Polyangium mundeleinium: one gene and its partner. The protein of the gene in region 1 interacts with the protein of each later gene in a pairwise test. Links are inferred from orthologs where the notes say so. Each region holds a gene or a part of one and is shown on either strand. Other genes may lie near its edges.

The links.
Region 2: the proteins of clpA (region 1) and POL67_RS43250 interact in binary tests that used the Escherichia coli proteins (3 or more experiments, as listed by UniProt). The link is inferred for Polyangium mundeleinium from one-to-one orthologs.

What each region holds. Positions count from the first base shown.
Region 1 is NZ_JAQNDO010000001.1:5,914,775-5,923,521, forward strand. Bases 2,018-5,066 are described here. They hold clpA (ATP-dependent Clp protease ATP-binding subunit ClpA), read right to left. Parts: upstream 4,680-5,066; coding sequence 2,355-4,679; downstream 2,018-2,354. Other genes in these bases: apaG (Co2+/Mg2+ efflux facilitator ApaG/CorD), read left to right, coding at 2,018-2,291; clpS (ATP-dependent Clp protease adapter ClpS), read right to left, coding at 4,685-5,008. Also shown: POL67_RS23520 (hypothetical protein), read left to right, coding at 1-728; POL67_RS23525 (rhomboid family intramembrane serine protease), read right to left, coding at 735-1,670; more of apaG, read left to right, coding at 1,905-2,017; POL67_RS23545 (glycogen/starch/alpha-glucan phosphorylase), read right to left, coding at 5,109-7,664; POL67_RS23550 (hypothetical protein), read left to right, coding at 7,779-8,510; POL67_RS23555 (hypothetical protein), read left to right, coding at 8,632-8,747. UniProt on the Escherichia coli protein: ATP-dependent specificity component of the ClpAP protease. It directs the protease to specific substrates. It has unfoldase activity. The primary function of the ClpA-ClpP complex appears to be the degradation of unfolded or abnormal proteins.
Region 2 is NZ_JAQNDO010000001.1:10,992,101-11,001,713, reverse strand. Bases 1,905-5,819 are described here. They hold POL67_RS43250 (response regulator), read right to left. Parts: upstream 5,510-5,819; coding sequence 2,105-5,509; downstream 1,905-2,104. Other genes in these bases: POL67_RS43245 (hypothetical protein), read left to right, coding at 5,774-5,819; POL67_RS43255 (radical SAM/SPASM domain-containing protein), read right to left, coding at 1,905-2,074. Outside these bases: POL67_RS43260 (hypothetical protein), read left to right, coding at 435-827; more of POL67_RS43255, read right to left, coding at 830-1,904; more of POL67_RS43245, read left to right, coding at 5,820-6,274; POL67_RS43240 (YwiC-like family protein), read right to left, coding at 6,271-7,077; POL67_RS43235 (EamA family transporter), read right to left, coding at 7,127-7,792; POL67_RS43230 (hypothetical protein), read left to right, coding at 7,925-8,317; POL67_RS43225 (hypothetical protein), read left to right, coding at 8,357-9,196; POL67_RS43220 (TPM domain-containing protein), read left to right, coding at 9,199-9,613. UniProt on the Escherichia coli protein: Member of the two-component regulatory system UvrY/BarA involved in the regulation of carbon metabolism via the CsrA/CsrB regulatory system. Phosphorylates UvrY, probably via a four-step phosphorelay.

The DNA of each region.
Region 1 (8,747 bases):
AGGCCGTGCTCGCGGACGAGGATCCGGCGAACGTCGTGCTGCTCGACATCGATCCGCCGAACCAGAAGACCTACCCGGACTTCCTCGCGACGAAGGAGCTCGTCGGCGTCGATGCCGTCTGCCCGACGGCGCTCGTGCGCGAGGGCCGGAGGCTCTTCCGCAAGGTGAACGGCAAGCTCGTGCAGGTGCGCCGCATCTACAACCGCGTGGTCTTCGACGAGCTCGAGGCGCGCAAAATCGAGCTCCCGTTCCGCTACACCGAGGAGCTCGACATCACGTGGTGCTCGCACCCGAACTGGTACTGGACGTGGTCGAAGTACACGCTGCCGTACATCGATCACCCGGCTGTACCCCGCGCGCGGTACCTCTCGGAGCTTTCGGAGATCCCGCATGATCTCGAGCGGTACGTGCTGAAGCCGCTCTTCTCGTTCGCGGGCGCGGGCGTGAAGGTGGATCCGACGAAGGAAGACATCGCGGCGATCCCGGCGTCGGATCGGCACGGCTGGCTCTTGCAGGAGAAGATCCAGTACGAGCCCGCACTGCCGATGCCCGACGGATCGGGCGTGAAGGGCGAGGTGCGGATGATGTTCCTGCGCGCGCCCGACGAGCCCGCGCCCGCGCTCGTGCTGAACCTCGTGCGGCTCTCGCGCGGCAAGATGCTCGGCGTCGATCAGAACAAGGATCTCACCTGGGTCGGCGGTACGGTCGGGCTCTGGCCCGTCGACTGATCCGACTCAGAACGGCCAGACGAGCCGGTACGGCAGCGCCAGGCGCCACGCGCCGAGGAGGAGCGCGATCGTGGCCCCGAGCAGCCCCGCCTGGAGCCACGGCCGCGGCGAAGGCCGGGTCTTGCGCAGGACGAGCGCCGCGCCGAGGCCCACCACCACGCCCGCGACAAACCCGAAGAAATGCGCGCCGAGATCGGATTGCGGGCTCGCGCCGAGCGCGCCCAGGAGCGCGAGTCCGCCGACGATCGGCGCCGCGATCTCCTGCATCGCGCGTTTGCGCCCCGCCGCGTGATCCCGATCGAGCGCGAGCTGCGTGGCCGCGAGCAGCCCGATCGCCCCGAAGACCGCCGTCGACGCGCCGATCGAGCGATGCACGTCGTGGCCCATCGTGTGATACGCGACCGCGTTCGCGACGTTGCCGAGCGTGCCCGCCGTGAGGATCGCGAGCGCCGCGCCGCCCGGGCCGAGCCTGCGTTGCACGGCCGACGCGAAGATCGCGCCCGAAATCACGTTGCCGATCACGTGCGACGAGTCCGCGTGCAGCGTGAGCGCCGTCAGCGCGCGCCAAGGCTCGGCGCCGAGGACGAGGTTGCTCTCGGCGCGGCCGCGCTGGAACCAGAACGAGTTGTGCGCGACGGGACCCGTGACCACGAAAAACAGGGCGAGCGCGGCGAAGAGGAGCGGCGCGATGATCGAGGGCGCGTGCCGCGGACGCTCGCGGACCTTCTGCGGCGGCCAATCCCGGTTCTCGGCCTCGTACCGATCGATCGAGCTCGACGCGTGATCGTAATCCTCGTCCCGCACGACGAGGACCCAGCCCCGGAACGTCCAGCGCATCATGTGCCAGACCGACATCGACTGCAGGACGAGCGACCAATCCCGCGCCTTGCGCTCGTGTACCGGGCCGATGGCCGTGAGGCCCGGGAGAGGGTCGACCGGCACGAGCCCACCCGGCGCCGGGGGCGCCGCGGCTCCCGTGACCCCCGCGAAAGGCGAGGAGAGGGAAGGGAGGGACGAGGCCTGCGCCGGAACAGCTCTCTCGCCTGAATGGTCGTCGTTGTCGTTCACGGTTCGGGGAACGTGCGGACGAGCATGAGAGCTGTCAACACGGCCCGGCTTTCCGTCACCTCCGAAAGTCCCCTTGTGGACGGCTCGGCCGCGTGGCACGGCAGGACCGTGTCCACCGCCATCACGAACGGAATCCGCGTCTACGTCACGACCGTGTACGTGCCGTCGCAATCCATGCCGAGCGCGAGGCGTTACGTGTTCGCCTACACGGTGCGCATCTCGAACGAGGGCAGCGAGACCGCGCAGCTCCGCACGCGCCACTGGATCATCACCGACGGAAACGGGAAGGTCGAAGAAGTCCGAGGCCCCGGCGTCGTCGGCAAGCAGCCGACCCTCCGGCCCGGAGAGCACTTCGAGTACACGAGCGGCTGTGTGCTCGAGACGCCGCGCGGCACGATGCGCGGCACCTACCAAATGTACCCCGAGCGCGGCGGGCCCGCGTTCGACGCCGAGATCGCGCAGTTCACGCTCGCGATGCCGTATTCGCTGAACTGAAACGAAAACGGGGGCTCCTCCCGTGGGAAGAGCCCCCGCTTCGTTCGCATGCGCCGGTTCGCGTCAGGCCTGGGCCGTGGTTTCGGTCTCCTTCGGCGGCTCGGCCTTCTTCTCGTCGGCCGGCGGCTCGTTCGGGAGGAACGAGAACGAGAGCGCGTCGTCCTTCAGGTCGACCACGGCCTTTCCGCCTTGCTCGAGCTCGCCGAAGAGGATCTCGTCGCCGAGCCGAGGCTTGAGCTCGCGCTCGATGACACGACCGAGCGGGCGCGCGCCGAAGGCCGGATCGTAGCCCTTCTTCGCGAGGTAATCGCGCGCCGCGTCGGTGACCTGGATGGTCACGCCCTTGTCGCCCACGAGCGCCTCGATCTCGCGGATGAACTTGTCGACGATGCTGCCCATGACGCTCGGATCGAGCGGCTTGAACATGATGCGCGCATCGAGACGGTTCCGGAACTCCGGGCTGAACACGTTCTTGAAGGCGCGATCGTCGTCGCCCACGTTGCCGCGCTCGCCGAAGCCGAGGCGCGTTTGCGTGAGCTCCCGGGCGCCGACATTGCTCGTCATGATGAGCACGACGTGCCGGAAGGAGCTCTTCTTGCCGTTGTTGTCCGTGAGTGTGCCGTGGTCCATGACCTGCAGGAGCACCTGGAAGATGTCCGGGTGCGCCTTCTCGATCTCGTCGAGCAGGAGCACGGCGTGCGGCGTCTTCGCGATCGCCTCGGTGAGCAGGCCGCCGCGATCGAAGCCGACGTAGCCGGGGGGCGCGCCGATGAGGCGCGAGACCGTGTGCCGCTCCTGGTACTCGCTCATGTCGAAGCGGAGGAACTCGATCCCCATGACCTTCGCGAGCTGCTTGGCGAGCTCGGTCTTGCCGACGCCCGTCGGGCCCGTGAAGAGGAACGAGCCGATCGGCTTCTCCGGTGAGCGCAGGCCCGCGCGCGAGAGCTTGATGGCGCTCGCGAGCTGCGAGACGGCCTCGGCCTGGCCGAAGACCACACCTTCGAGCTCCTTCTGCAGATCCTTGAGCTGCGCGCGATCCGAGGTCGAGACCTGGCGCGGCGGGATCTGCGCCATCTTCGCGACGACGATCTCGATGTCGGACACGTCGACCGTGTAGTCCTCGCCGTGGGCGAGGCGCGCCGCGGCGCCGGCCTCGTCGAGCAGATCGATCGCCTTGTCGGGCAAGCGCCGATCACGGAGGTAGCGGTCGCTGAGCTTCGCGGCCGCTTCGAGCGCGGCGTCCGTGAAGCGGACCTTGTGGAACTCCTCGTAGTGCTTGCGCAGGCCTTCGAGGATCTGGCGCGTCTCGTCGACCGAGGGCTCGTTGATCTCGATGCGCTGGAAGCGACGCGCGAGGGCGCTGTCGCGCTCGAGGTGCCCGCGGTACTCCTGGAAGGTCGTCGCGCCGATGCAACGCAGGCGGCCGGACGCGAGCGCGGGCTTGAGCAGGTTCGAGGCGTCCATCGTGCCGCCGCTCGCGGCGCCGGCGCCGATGATCGTGTGGATCTCGTCGATGAACAGGATCGCGCCAGGCTGCTTTTCGAGGGCCTTGAGCACGCCCTTCAGTCGGTTTTCGAAGTCGCCGCGGTAACGCGTGCCGGCGATGAGCGCGCCCATGTCGAGCGCGTAGATCGTCGCGCCCTTGATCGCCTGCGGGACGTCGCCCTTGACGATCTTCATGGCGAGGCCCTCGGCGATGGCGGTCTTGCCGACGCCGGCGTCGCCGATGAGCAAGGGGTTGTTCTTGCGGCGCCGCGCGAGGACCTGGATCGTGCGCTCGAGCTCGATCGTCCGGCCGACCAGCGGATCGATACGCCCGCTCTCCGCTTCCTTGTTCAGGTTCACGGTGAACGAGGCGAGCGGATCACGGCGGCTCTCGCGGCCTTCGCCCTCGGCCTCGGCGGCGTCCGCGCCCTCGGTCGCGTCCTCCGGGCCGACCTCGTCGTCCTCGCCGTCCTTCGCGATGCCGTGCGACAGGAAGTTCACCACGTCGAGGCGCTGCACGTCGGACTCACGGAGCATCTGCACCGCGGGCGACTCGCGCTCGGAGAAGACCGCGACGAGGACGTTCGCGCCCTTGAGCTCCTTCTGGTTCGTGTTCTGGACGTGCACGGCCGCGCGGCCCACGACGTTCTGAAAGCCGATCGAGACGACTGGCTCGGAGTCGACGTGCTCGGGCAAGGCCTCGATCTCTTCTTCGAGGAAGAGCTGCAGGCGTTTCTTCAGCTTCGGTAGATCTCCGCCCGCCTTGCGGATCACGTTCGCCGTCTCCTCGTCGAACGTGAGCGCGTAGAGAAGGTGCTCGACGGTCACGTACTCGTGCCGTCGGCGGATGGCCTCGTGCGTGGCCAGCTTGAAGGCGATCTCGACCTCGGGGCTGATCTTCATGGTTCCTACTCGGGTTCGGCCGAAAGCCGGAGGGGCATGCCGTGTTGCCTCGCGAAGCTCTGCACCTGGGTGACCTTCGTCTCGGCGACATCCTTGGTGTAGACGCCCGCGACTCCGCTGCCCTTGTGGTGCACGCTGAGCATGATGTGCGTCGCTTCCGTGTCGGTCCTGTGAAAGAACTTCACGAGCACGAGAACGACGAACTCCATCGTCGTGTAGTTGTCGTTGTGGAGGAGGACCTTGTAGCGGCGGACCTTCTCGACCTTGCGCTTCTTCTGGGTCGCGAGATCGCCTTCCTGGTCCTCTCGTTCACGCGGATCGTTCGCCATACGTCTCGGGGGGCCGAACAGAATAGCAAGCCAGGGCCCGGCGCGCCGGTGGTCGCGCGCCAGGAATCGTTATGCTCGGGGCGCAGCAGGCGGAGAGGCCCTACTCGGCGGCAGGCTCTTCGGGGACGAGCCGGATGGGGCAGGGCTCGATCCGCCAGATTTCATTCGCGTATTCGAGCACCGTGCGGTCCGACGAGAAGCCGCCGACCCGCGCGATGTTGAGGGCGGCCTTGCGCGACCAGCCCTCCTCGTCGAGGAACGCCCGCTCGACGACCTTCTGCGCGTCGGCATACGCACGGAAATCGCTCATCACGAGGTAACGGTCGCGGCCGAGCAGCTCGTCGACGAGGGGGTGGAAGGCGTCGGGCTCGTCCGGCGAGAAGAAGCCGGTGCGGATGAAGTCGATCGCCTCGCGGAGCTCGGGATCGGCCTCGTACGCGGCGCGGCCGGGCACGCCCGACGCGAGGCGCGCCTCGACCTCCTCGGCCGTGAGCCCGAAGAGGAAGAAGTTTTCGGCCCCGACGGCCTCGCGGATCTCGATGTTGGCGCCGTCGTAGGTGCCGATCGTGAGCGCGCCGTTCATCGCGAGCTTCATGTTGCCGGTGCCGGAGGCCTCCATGCCGGCCGTCGAGATCTGCTCGGAGAGGTCGGCTGCCGGGATGATCTTCTCGGCGAGCGAGACGCGGTAGTTCGGCAGGAAGGCGACCTTGAGCTCGGGGACGCGGCTGTCGCCATTCACGACGGAGGCGATGGCGTGGATGAGCTTGATGATGAGCTTGGCCTGCCGATACCCGGGCGCGGCCTTGGCGCCGAAGATGAAGAGCCGCGGGTGCACGCGCTCGCCGCGCTTGGCGCGCAGGTAGAGCGTGACGATGTGGAGCGCGTTCAAGAGCTGGCGCTTGTATTCGTGCAGGCGCTTGATCTGGACGTCGAAGATCGCGCGGACGTCGACGTCGAAGCCGAGATCACGCTTGACGATGCGGGCCAGCGCCTCCTTGTTCGCGCGCTTGATCGCCCGGAGCTCGGCGAGGAACGACGGATCGTCCACGGCGGGCTCGAGCTCGGCGAGGCGCTCGAGCTCGGTGACGAAGCGCGGGCCGATGCGGGAGGTGATGAGCCGGGAGAGCTTGGGGTTGCAGGCGAAGAGCCAGCGGCGCGGCGTGACGCCGTTCGTCTTGTTGCTGAAGCGCTCGGGCCAGAACTCGTGGAAGTCGCGGAAGAGCGAGGTGCGCACGAGCTCGCTGTGGAGCTTGGCGACGCCGTTGACCGAGTGCGATCCGATGACTGCGAGGTGCGCCATGCGGACCATCCGCTCGGGGCCCTCCTCGAAGATGCTCATGCGCCGGGCGCGGCCTTGATCGTAGGGGAAGGCGACGGTCACCGCGCGGAGCAGGCGCCGGTTGATCTCCTGGATGATCTCCAGGTGGCGCGGCAAGATGCGCTCGAAGAGCGCGACGGGCCAGCGCTCGAGCGCCTCGGGCAGGAGCGTGTGGTTCGTGTAGCCGAAGGCCCGCACGGTCTGCGTCCAGGCCTCGTCCCAGGAGAGGGCATGCTCGTCGACGAGCACGCGCATGAGCTCGGCGATGGCGATCGCCGGGTGCGTGTCGTTGAGCTGGATCGCGACCTTGTCGCCGAACTTCGAGAAGTCATCGTGGGTCTTCGTATAACGCCAGACGATGTCGTGGATCGAGCAGGCGACGAAGAAATACTCCTGCCGGAGCCTTAGCTCCTTGCCCTTGTCGAAGTTGTCGTTCGGGTAGAGGACCTTGGAGATGACCTCGGAGGCGTTCTTCTGCTGGACCGCGCTCACGTAGTCGCCGGCGTTGAAGAGGCCGAAGTCGAAGTCCTCGTGGGCGCGGGCCGCCCAGAGGCGCAGCGTGTTCACGGTGCCCGAGCCGTGGCCCGCGATGGGCGTGTCGTAAGGCACGCCGAGCACGTGATCGGCCGGGTTCCAGAGGACGCGGTAGCCGCCGCGGCCGTCCTGGACCATCTCGGTGCGGCCGCCGAAGCCAACGGTGACGGCGTACTCGGGTCGCTCGATTTCCCAGGGATTGCCGAATTTCAGCCACTCGTCGGCACGCTCGACCTGCGCGCCGTCGCGAATGATTTGCTCGAAAATGCCGAACTCGTACCGGATGCCGTAGCCCTGGCCAGGCAACTCCAGCGTGGCCATCGATTCGAGGATGCAGGCGGCGAGGCGCCCGAGGCCGCCGTTGCCGAGGCCCGCGTCGTGCTCGAGCTCCATCATCTCGTCGAGGTCGATCCCGAGCTCCTTCAGGACCGTGCGGTAGGTCTCCTCGACGCCGAGGGCCTGCAGGTTCGACTGGAGCGCGCGGCCGAGGAGGAACTCGGCCGAGAGGTAGTAGGCGCGCTTGACGTCCTTCTCGTAGTAGGTGCGCTGCGTTTGCGACCAGCGCTCCACGAGGCGGTCGCGGACGGCGAGCGAGAGCGCGACGAAGCGGTCGAAGCTCGTCGCGGCCTCGAAGTCGCGGGCGCGCGAGAACTGCACGTGGTCGGTGAACGCACGGCGGAGGGCGGCGGGGTGCATGCCCGTCCGGTCGTCCTCGACGCGGACGCGCGAGGGCACGGGGTCTTGGGCAGAGGCGGCGAAGGCGCCGTCGGGCGGCGCGGGAGGGCCCTGGAAGAAGGAGGTCATCGGGCGCGCATCATAGCGGACCTGCCGGGGCGCGCCGCAGGAGCTTGTCCCTCGGCGGCCGTGCTGTGGTAGACGGACCCACGGCCCGCGCTCTCGCGCGGCGAGAGAGGAACCATGAGCAAGACCCGTGGGGCGATGGTGGGTGGGGCGCTGCGAGGCGGGGCGATGATCGCGCTCTTCCTCGGTCTCGGGGCGGTTGGCTGTGGGTTCTTGAAGCAGGAAGAACCCGAGAAGAAGGCGTTCGGCGTGGCCTGCACGAAGGACACGGACTGCGCATCGCTTCAGTGCGCGGTCACGGGCAGCATCTGCACGAAGAGCTGCACGTACGACAAGGACTGCGGCGATGGGCTCGTTTGTCGCGCCAAGGACACGGGCTCGGGGCTGGAGTGCAGCAAGGCCGCCGGCTCGAAGGTCGGCGCGAGCTGTGCGACCGCGGCAGAGTGTGATCACGGCTTCTGCCTGAAGAAGGCCGACGCGCCGAGCGAGCCCGGCTTCTGCTCGGCCACGTGCCAGGGCCCCGGCGAGTGCCCCGAGGGCTACAAGCTCTGCGATACGCTCACGGCCAGCGACACGACGAAGATGTGCATCCTCGGCGACGACCGGATCCCGATCGGGGAGCGGCCGAAGTTCACGGCGCCCACGACGACCGTGAAGACGACGGCGACGGCCACGGCGACGGCGACGTCGACGGCGAGCGCGGCCCCGACGACGACCGCGACGGCGAGCGCGACGGCGACGTCGACGGCGAGCGCGGCCCCGACGACGACCGCGACGGCGAGCGCGACCGCGACGACGTCCACGGGACGGCCGCGCATCAAGCTCGATCTCGGCAAGGCGAAGAAGTGACGTTTGCCCGGAGGAGCCCGCGCGCGGCTTTTCGCGCGGGTGTTCCGGCGCGCGCGGGGGTCGGGTAGAATCGAATCGCTCGCTGCCTCGAGAGGATCGCGGGCGTCGGGAGCAGAGGTCGATGAACATGTCTCAGCGAAGGGCGCGTCGCGCGTCGCGCGTGGCGATGATGGCCGGCGCCGCGGCGATCGCGCTCTTCTCGCAGGGTGACGCCTCCGCACAATCGAAAGAAGAGCT
Region 2 (9,613 bases), 5.1 Mb from region 1 along the record:
GGAAGCGGTCCCGGCGTTCGGGGAAGCGATCCCGCCGCTCGGGGAAGCGGTCCCGCCTTTCGCGGGTGGCGTTCCGCTCTCTGCGGGTGGCGTGCAACGAACAGGGTATCCTGCACGAGCAATGAAGCTAACTGTTGATCCGCTCCCTGTGGGTATGGTAACCGTGGCAGGGTCGAGGGTGATGGCATGCGCTTGCTGTTGCTGCTGTCTGGGGTCGCGGTGGTGGGGATGGGGTGTGGGTCGTCGTCGGTGACGGCGACGCAGTGCATGCCCCCGAACTGGTGCGCAGAGCAAACGCCCCTCTGTTACAACAGTTGTAGCGGTACGAGCGGGTCCAGTTGCGCCGATTGTTGCGCAGAGCAGCGTAGGACATGCGACAACTGTAGTGGAAAAGTGTCCTTCAATACGTGTCGTTGATGTCGAGTACAAGAATCATGCGGACTGCCTTCCTTCTGATCACCGCTGTCGTCCTCGGGGCCTGCGCACGGACGGAGTCTCCTGTCGTTACTGTGGAAAAGGGCAAGGTCGCGCGCATCAACGGTTGTCACGTCCTCCTTGACGAGGCGTATGAGGCGTATGGCGCCCGTCGAGCGCCTCGTGCACTCATGCACTTTGCTTGCGGCGTGCCCGAGTCAGCACTCGGCGAAAAAGAGTGGTGGGGCCAAAGCCACCAGCCGCCAGGATTCACGATCGATGTGGGCGACTGCATGCCCCTCGATAATACCTACTATTGCCTGGAAAGTGTCGTCGACGCGGCGTCGGCGACGTTCCGGGCCACGTACAAAAAGCCCACCCACCCGCTGGGCAACCTCGAGCGAATGCAGTAGCGCTATGCCTGCCCTTGCCTCGGGCGCCGCGTGATCTGGACGAGGCTCTCCACCGGGCCCAGCGGCGGCTCGGGGGCGTCGAAAGGCTCGACGACGAGCTCGAAGAGGCCATGATCGAACGGTTCTCCCTCGGCCGCCGCCGCGGGGACGAGCCTCTCGCGTTTGCCCTCGGCGGCGAGCGTGCGCGCGCGGAAATGGCAATACGGGTTGTTTCCGGGCCGGCCGAAGAGCGCATGCGCGGTGAACGTGCATCCGCCCATGCAGACCTCGGCGAACGGGCAGGCGCGGCAGAATCCCCATAGATCGTCGGGGGTGCGGCTCCGCGCGAACGCGAGGGCCGGGGCCTCGTCCCAGATCGCGCCGAGGCTCTGCTCGCGCAACGTGCCGCCGACGTAGGAATGGCTTTGCAGCGAGGGACAACCCTTCACCGCGCCGTCGGATTCGATGCCGAGGACGCGTTTTCCCGCCTGGCAGCCCATGAAATGGTCACGCCCGCCCTCTTTCACGGACCGCAGGAGCGCCTCCTCGGGGCCGAAGTATCCGAGGTTGTTGCCGGGCATCAGCGTGATGCCGTCGCGAAAGGCGCGGCGCTTCAGCGCGGCGACGCGCGGCATGACGTCGAGCAAGTCGTAGGGCTGGAGCAGCATGTCCGGGCGATCGGCGGCGCGGCCGAGGGCGGCCGTGATCTGCACCTGCCAGGCGACGATGCCGAGCGCGCGCAGGTGCTCGTAGAGCGCTTCGAGGTCGCCCCGATTGACGCGGTTCACGTTCGTGTTCGCCGCGACGAGGAGGCCCGCCGCGCGCAGGTGGCCGATCGCGCGCGTGGCGCTTTCGAAGCTCGATTTTGCGCGGCGAATGAGGTCGTGCGTGCGCGCGAGCCCGTCGACGCTCACCGAGACGCTGTGCAGCCCCGCTTCTTTCATGGCCCGCGCGAGCGCCGCGTCGATTCCGCGGCCGCCCGTGGTCATCGTCGGCCGGATCCCGGCGTTTTGGAGGGCCCGGACGATGTCGAGAAACCCCTCGTGCAGGTACGCCTCGCCGCCGATGAGCACGACCTCGCGCGCGCGGCGCTCCTTCAATTGCTGCACGACGCCGAGCGCTTCTTCGGTCCCGAGCTCGGTCGTCCGCGGCCCTCCGGCGCGCGATCCGCAATGGGCGCAGGGCTGGTCGCAGCGGAGCGTGAGTTCCCAGACGACGTACGCGGGATGGTCGTCGTCGGGGAGCACGGGGACGCGGCGAAGGGGCATGGCGGCGCTCAGAGTACCACCGATCATGCCTCAGGCGCCGGTGGACGCTGCGTCCCGGGCCCACTCGAGCTCGATCGCGGAAGCGAACCCTTCGAACTCGTGCTCCAGGCGATCGAGGAGCTCCTCCGCGCCGTCGAGCCCGCCGGACCGCGCCATCCTTTCGAGCCGCGCGCTCGTCTCCGCCACGCGCTTCGCGCCGATCGCGCCGCTCGATCCCTTGAGCGCGTGCGCCCGCCGTTCGAGGTCCGCGGCGTCGCGTTTCTTCAGGGCGCCACGCAGTCCGACCATTCGTTCCGGGACCTCCGCGAGGAACGCGCGGGCGATCTCCTCGAGGGCCCCGAGCTCTCGGAGCCCCTCGACCATTCGCATGTCGAGGACCGGCCCTGCGCCGTCCGATACGACCGCGGGCCGCGGCGCCTCACCGGCGGGCCGCGAGAGCGCCGCGTGACGCACGAGCACGCGCTGGAGATCCACGCGCTCGATGGGCTTCGGCACGTGGTCGTCCATTCCGGCGGCGAGCGCGCGCTCCCGGTCCTGCGGCATTGCGTTCGCCGTCAGCGCCACGATGGGCGTGCGTGGCCATCCGTGCTCCCGCTCCCGCCTCCGTATCTCCTCGGTGGCGCGATATCCATCCATCTCCGGCATCTGGCAATCCATCAGCACGAGCCGATACGACCCGCGCTCGAACGCCTCCACCGCGGCGCGCCCGTCGTCCACCGTGGTCACGACGCAGCCGAGCGTCGCGAGCATCTTCTGCGCGACCTTCTGGTTGACCACGTTGTCCTCGGCGAGCAGGACCCGGAGGCCCGCGGTCGCCCCCGAATCGACGAGCCTCTCGCTCCGGGTCGCCTCGTCCCTCGCCGCCGCGTGGGGCCCCGCGACCGCCGCGAGTGCTGCCAGGAGCGCCGACCTGCGCACGGGCTTGTGGATCCGCGCGGCGCGCGCGCCCGGCGGAAGCGAGGGGAGGTCACGCCCCACCGGCGAGAGCAGAATGAACGAAAGGGAGGCGAGCTTCGGGCTCGCAAGGACCGCCTGCACGACGTCGGCGCCGTTCATCCCCGGCATGTCGCGGTCGAGCACGAGCATGTCGTAGGGCCGCCCCGCGGACGCCGCCTGATGAAGTGAGCTCATCGCCGCGCCGCCGCCGTCCGCCTCGTCCGCCTTCATTCCGAGGCTCGTGAGCGAGGCGCAGAGGGCCGCGCGCGCGGCGGGGCTGTCGTCGACGACGAGCGCGCGGAGGCCCGCGATGTTCGGGGGCGCGGCGCCACGCGACGCATTTCTCGTGGTCTTCTCGAATCGTGCCGTGAACCAGAACGTCGATCCTCGCCCGGGCTCGCTCGTGAGGCCGAGCTCGCCGCCGAAGAGGCGCACGAGTTGCCTCGAAATGGCGAGCCCGAGCCCGGTCCCGCCGTGCCGCCGCGTGCTCGAACCGTCGGCCTGCGCGAATGCGTCGAAGATACGATCCTGGTCGCCCGGCGCGATCCCCACGCCCGTGTCCTTCACCTCGAAGCGCAGGAGCACCGAGCGCCCGTCGTCCTCGACCACCGACACGCTCGTGACGGCCTCGCCCGCGTCGGTGAATTTCACGGCGTTGCCGAGCAGGTTCACCAGCACCTGGCGCAGTCGGCCTGGATCTCCTGCGAGGTCCTTGGGCACTTCGTCTGGCAATCGCAGCACGAGCTCGACGTGTTTGTCGTGGGCGCGCTGGGCGAGCATGTCGAGTGTACCTTCGAGGAGCGTGTCGAGCTCGAACGGCTCGCGGGCGAGCTCCATCTTCCCCGCCTCCATCTTCGAAAAATCAAGAATGTCGTTGATGATGGAGAGGAGGCTCTTGGCCGAGCCCTGGACGATCTCGGCATACTCCTTCTGCACAGGGGCGAGCGGCGTCTCGAGGAGCAGCTCGGTCATGCCGAGCACGCCATTCATGGGCGTGCGGATCTCGTGGCTCATACGCGCCAGGAACTCGCTCTTCGCGCGCGCCGCCGACTCGGCGAGCTCCTTCGCGGCGCGGAGATCATCCTGCGTGCGCAGCAGGGCCGCGTTGTCCTCGCCGAGCCTGCGCCCCATCCCCACGACGCCGCGCGCGGTCTCGTCGAGCTCGACGACGGCGACGGGGACCGCCTCCTGCTCATAACGGCCCTCGCCGATGTTGCGCACGATGTCATTGATGCGCGTGAGCGGATCCGCAATGCTGCGGCTCATCGTCCGCGCCTTCCGATAAAGGTAGACGAAGAAGCAGGCGTAAAAGACGACGAGGCCGGCCACCATGTACACCGCGATGCGTCCGATCCGCTTGCCGAGCGTCACGGCTTGCCCGTCGATCCGGGCCTCGGGCACGATGATGACGAGCTTCCAGCCGGTCGCGTCGACCGTGCTCCACGCGACGCGCTTCGCCTCCCCCGCGAGCATCGTTTCGAGGCTCCCCTCCCGCTGCCGCTCCAAGGCGCCCGGAAGGTCGCCAAGATCCTTGCGTTTGTAGAGGTTGAACGCGTCGGGCTTGAAGGTGTCCTTCAGGATGGCGGCCTGATAATCATGGTTCGTGAGCTCGGTGAGCGCGAAATCCCGCTCCCCGCCCGAAGGCAGGGCCAGGATCGTCCCCGAGCGTCCAATCAGGACACCATACCCTTCCCAAGGGATTTGCAGCTCGAGCACCTGCTCGACGAGCGTGGCCACCGTGACGTCCGCCCCCACGACGCCTTCGAGCACGTCGCCGCGATAAACGGGCGCGATACACGACGCCATCCAGCCCTGTCCGGCCGGGTCGACGTAAACGTCTGTCCAGACGATCTTCCGCTCGGGGTTGTGCTTCGCGTCGGCCTCGTAATAGAAATTATACGAGGGAATGTCCATGTCGGGCGGATATTGCTTGCGCACGTCCATGAACGGATAGATGCGGTTCATCGAGTCCGACGTGTTCAGGTACGCCTGGACCCACAAGCGATGGTTTCGGACGATCGAGCGGAGCAGCGGGTCGAGGCGCTCGGTCTTCAATACATTGTCGCGCTCGGCGTCGCCGATCCGCGTGCGGCTGCTGTAAAAGAGCGCGCTCCCTCCCTCGTCGCTCGTCTTGTAATACAGTCCCTCGGGCGCACGTGCGTACCGCTCGAGCGCTGCCTTGCGCTCCGCCTCCGAGAGGCGGAGCGGCTCGGAGAGGGAGCGGCTGGCCTCGTCCGTGAGAACTCTCACGCCCGTGATGACCGCCGAAAGCTCCTGGTCGAGCAAGACCGCCTCCCGCGACGCGATGCGCGAGAGCTCACCCGTGGCCACCGTGCGTACGGCGGCCGTATTCTCGCGTTGCACGAACCGGTTGGCGCCGAGGTACGCGAGGATGAGGACGACCTCGACGAGCAGCAGCGGAATCAACGCAGTGCGAAAGAACGCATGCCAGATCCAACGAAAGAGGGGCTGGCTTTGCAAGGTGGTTCGAGGAGGCATGGGTGCGGCACCCTCGGTTCGTGAAGGATCGGCGCGAGGGGGGGAACGTCTCCAATAGAGAAGAACCTCGTCAGGCCGTCAAGCGTGAGCGTCGATCGGGTGACGCCGCAGATCTCGCGTTTCGCTTGCATCCACCCATGGGTGCATGACAGCCTTCCTCGCATGCTGAAGTCTTGTGTATCTTGTGAAGGTTTCGTCCCCGGAGCGGCTTCGAGCTGTCCCCACTGCGGCGCGGCGGCGCCCACAGAAGAGAAGGCTCCCTCGATGCTCGCGGGCTTCGGAAAGAGCCTCGCGGCGTTGGCGACGGGCGGGGCCATGGCCGTCACGCTCATGGCTTGTTATGGGATGCCCCCGTGTGATGCGGTCGATGACAAGGACGGCGACGGGTTTTGCCCCGGCTACGATTGCGACAACGAGAACAAGGACATTCACCCCGAGCAGGACGATCCCAAGGGCGATGGGATCGATCAGAACTGCGACGGCGTCGACGGCAACGCCTGGGAGGAGACGCCGGACGCGGGCGACGGCGGGGCGTGCCTCTCGTGCGCGCAAGGCCAGTCCACACTCGGCACCACGGAGGCCGACGTTTGCCAGGACGCAGCCCTCAAGGCCTTCCAGACGCTGAAACAATGCGCCTGCCTGGATGCCTGCGCGGCCGTTTGCCAGGATAACTCCCACTGCACCGGCTCCGCGACGACGCCCGATTGTCAGGCGTGTATCGACACGCAGTGCAGCACGCAGAAGCTCGATTGCCAGGAAAACTAGGACCCGCGGAGCGTGGCGACCAGGATCCCGAGCGTCGCCACGCTCGCCCCGATGAGCCCCCACCCGATGCGGCGCAAATGCCGCGTATGGATCGGGAGCACAAGCACCCCGAGCGAGAGCACCACGAAAGGCGCGAGCGCGATCGGCACGGCCCGCGGGAGCACGTCCCGAAGCGCGAGGATCACGCTCGCCGCGCCGAGGCCGATCGTCGCGACGTACGCGGCGACGAGCGTCGCCCGCCCCTCGTGTTTCGCCCGCGCGATCACGGCGCGCACCGCGAGCGTCGACATGAGGAACGCCGTCGTCCAGGCGAGCCAGGCCACGGCCGCGGGAAACAGCGCGACCCCGCCCGCGAGCGCCACCGGAAATCCCGCCCCCGAGAGCGCCGCCGCCGCGATGATCTCGCCCGTCGCCGTCTTCTCTTCCTTGCGCCAGACGAACGCCATCACGACGAGCCCGAGCACGACCGGCGGGACGAGCGCGAGCCTTGCGTCGGCGGGCGCGAAGACCAGAAACACGCCGCCACACAGGGCCATTGCCGCGCCGAGCCACGCGAGCCGCCGCGTCGCGCGCGGCCCATCCTGCGCGCGGGCCTTCTTGCCACGCTGACCGAGCAGGACGAGCACCGGCTCGTGCGCGAGGAACGCCGCAACCCACGCGATCGTCAGGCCAAACGCCGCGACCCCCGGCCGGCCGATAGCGAGCGCCGCCACGAGCGGCAAACCGAGCTGCCCGTACGCGCCGTGCTCCTTCGGCGCGAGCGAACGCGCGGGCGCCGGGGAAGCGAGCGGGGCGGAGATCATGCCTTCCCCCATGGCATTCCGCGCGCCCGCTGGCAACGGTATCCCGGCGCTAGATCTCCTCGGACTCCTCGGCGCTCGAGCGAGGATCGTTCTCCTCGACGAGCTCGTCGATCGTGGGCTCGGCGCGCTGGCGTTCCCGCTCGCGCTCGACCTCCCCGTGTTGGATCTCTCGCTGGCGCACGCCCACCACTCGTTTCGGGTCGTGGCCGGACTCGGTTGTGTGGCGATCCTGGTTCGGCATGGGTGAAGCCTCCTCCCCGCCTGCATCTTGGGGCGTTTCCTTCGCATCGGAAGGGGTCGCGAGCAGGAGCATCGCGATCACGCCGAGCGCGACGCCGAGCGCGCGCCGCACCGTAAAACCCTCGCCAAAGATGAGCGGGGCGAGGGCGGCCGAGAGGACCACGCCGCCGCCGAGCGCGAGCGTGCCCGTCGCGGCGACCGGGCCGCCGAGGCGAAGAGCCGTGAAGAGGAGCGTCGTCGCGACGCTGATGCAGAGGCCCGCGAGGCAGGCCCACACGACGCCGGGCGTGCTCGTGGGCGTGCTCTCGGCTTCGCGGCGCACGACGATCCAGACGACGATCCCGAGGGCCGCGGTTCCTTCGAGGCAGAGCGCGCCGAGGGCGTCGCCGATGCGCCCGCTCGACGCGCGCAGGGCGAGGTAGTGCAGGCCGAAGAAGCAAGCCGCGACGAGGGCGGGCAGGGTCCAGGCGGGCATCCGGCGACCCTAATGTCCCGCGCGGTCCGGTGGAAGAGCTGGCGGGATCTTGCCACCGGCGCGTGTTCGTGAGACACACGTGGACCTGAACTGTCCGCCGAGGTGCCCGTCCCTCGGCGATGCAAGGGGATCGTGAAGCCGCTCCGCCATCTCGTCGCCCTCTGCGTGCCCTTCGTCATGGTCGCCCTCGCGGGAGGCCCCTTGGGTTGCCAGCTCATCGGCCTGCCCGACGCGCCCCAGCCGCCGAAGGTCCAGCTTCCGCAATTGCCCCAGACGCCCCAGGTGCCCTCCGTCGACGTGCCTGCGCCGCCCTCGGTCTCGCTGCCCTCGGCGCCCGAGAAGCCCAAGATGGACGTGCCCCTCGACGAGGACACCGAGGTTTGTTGCCTGCGGAGCGGCCCCGTAGAGCAGGTCTGCGGCGGGGACGCGAAGCGCTGCTGTACGATCAAGCTCGAGCGCGACGCGTGCGAAAACCAGGGCGGCCTCTGGTTCCACAGCGTCCGCGGTTGCGCCGGCGCCTGCTGACGACGCACGGACGAGGCGAGGGCTGGTAGACTGGCCCGCATGCCTCTTCGGACGGCGCGGTTTTTCCTTTTCCTCCTCGCTCCTGCATTCGCGGCAGGCTGCTTCTTGGGCAAGGACCTGAAGGAGGTCCTCGCCGAGCATCGCGCCCCGGTCGAGGCGAAGCTCGCCAACGTCAAGGCCCTGCGGGAGCAAGCCCGCGCCTTGCCCGTGGTGTCGAGCGACGCCGTCCACATCGCCGGGGGCCCGGCGCCGGTGGTGGCGTGGGGCAGCGGCATCGCCGGGGTCAATGCCTCGGTCGTGTACCTCGAAGACCTCGACAATCTCGCCGAGCTCGGGAACGTCCCGCATCGGGTGCCCGCGTCGGGGAAGATCAATCGATGTGCGTCGGTGCTCGCGACGCACCGGGAGCCGTATGACGCGGCGTACCCGCAATCGGCGCCGCCGACGATGAGCAGCTATCGCGCGGACGAGGTGCTCGACCTTTGCCAGGCGCTCCGGTATCTGCTCGTCATCCGCTCGATTGCGTTCGTCGAGCCTTCGGCTCCGAGGACGTCGACTGCGTGTAGCCTGTTCGACGCGGGCGCGGGTGATGGCGGTGCGGGCGATGCGGGCGCGAGTGATGCAGGCGCAGACGACGCCGGGACGTGCCATCGGTTCGACGGCGGGTATCTGAAGGCCGAGGTGCTCGTGTTCGACGTGGAATCGGGCAGCCACCTCGGCGGATTCGGGTTCGTCGCGGAGAACAGCGCCGCGGTCGACGTCACCGACGACAGGACGAACGTCAAGGGTGCCCTTGCCGGGAATTTTCAGCGCAACATCGAGGAGGCGCTGAAGGCCGCGGCGCGGAAGGCTCTCCCCGGTCTGCCCACCGAGGATTGATCATGGCGTCGATATCGTGGCGAAAGGATGGGGCGGAGCGGGCGCAGATCGAGGGCCTCATCAAGGAGGTCGAGGCGACGTGCTCCGCCGAGATCGTCATCACGGTGCGGCCCCGATCGGGGGCCTACCGCCAGGCCGACTACCTGTTCGGTATGATCTGCGCGTTCGTCGGCCTCTGCGTCTACATTTATGCGCCGACGGAGTTCACGGACGACCTCGTGCCGCCGGCGCTGCTCCTCCTGTTCCTCGCGGGCGCCGTGTTTTGCGCCAACCTCGCGTCCTTGCGGCGGCTCCTCTTGCCGAAAGCATTGCAGGCGCGCCAGGTGCGCGCGGCCGCGCGTGAGGCGTTCCTCGACCAGGGGATCGCGGGGACCCGGGACCGCACGGGCATTCTCATCTACATTTCCGTCTTCGAGC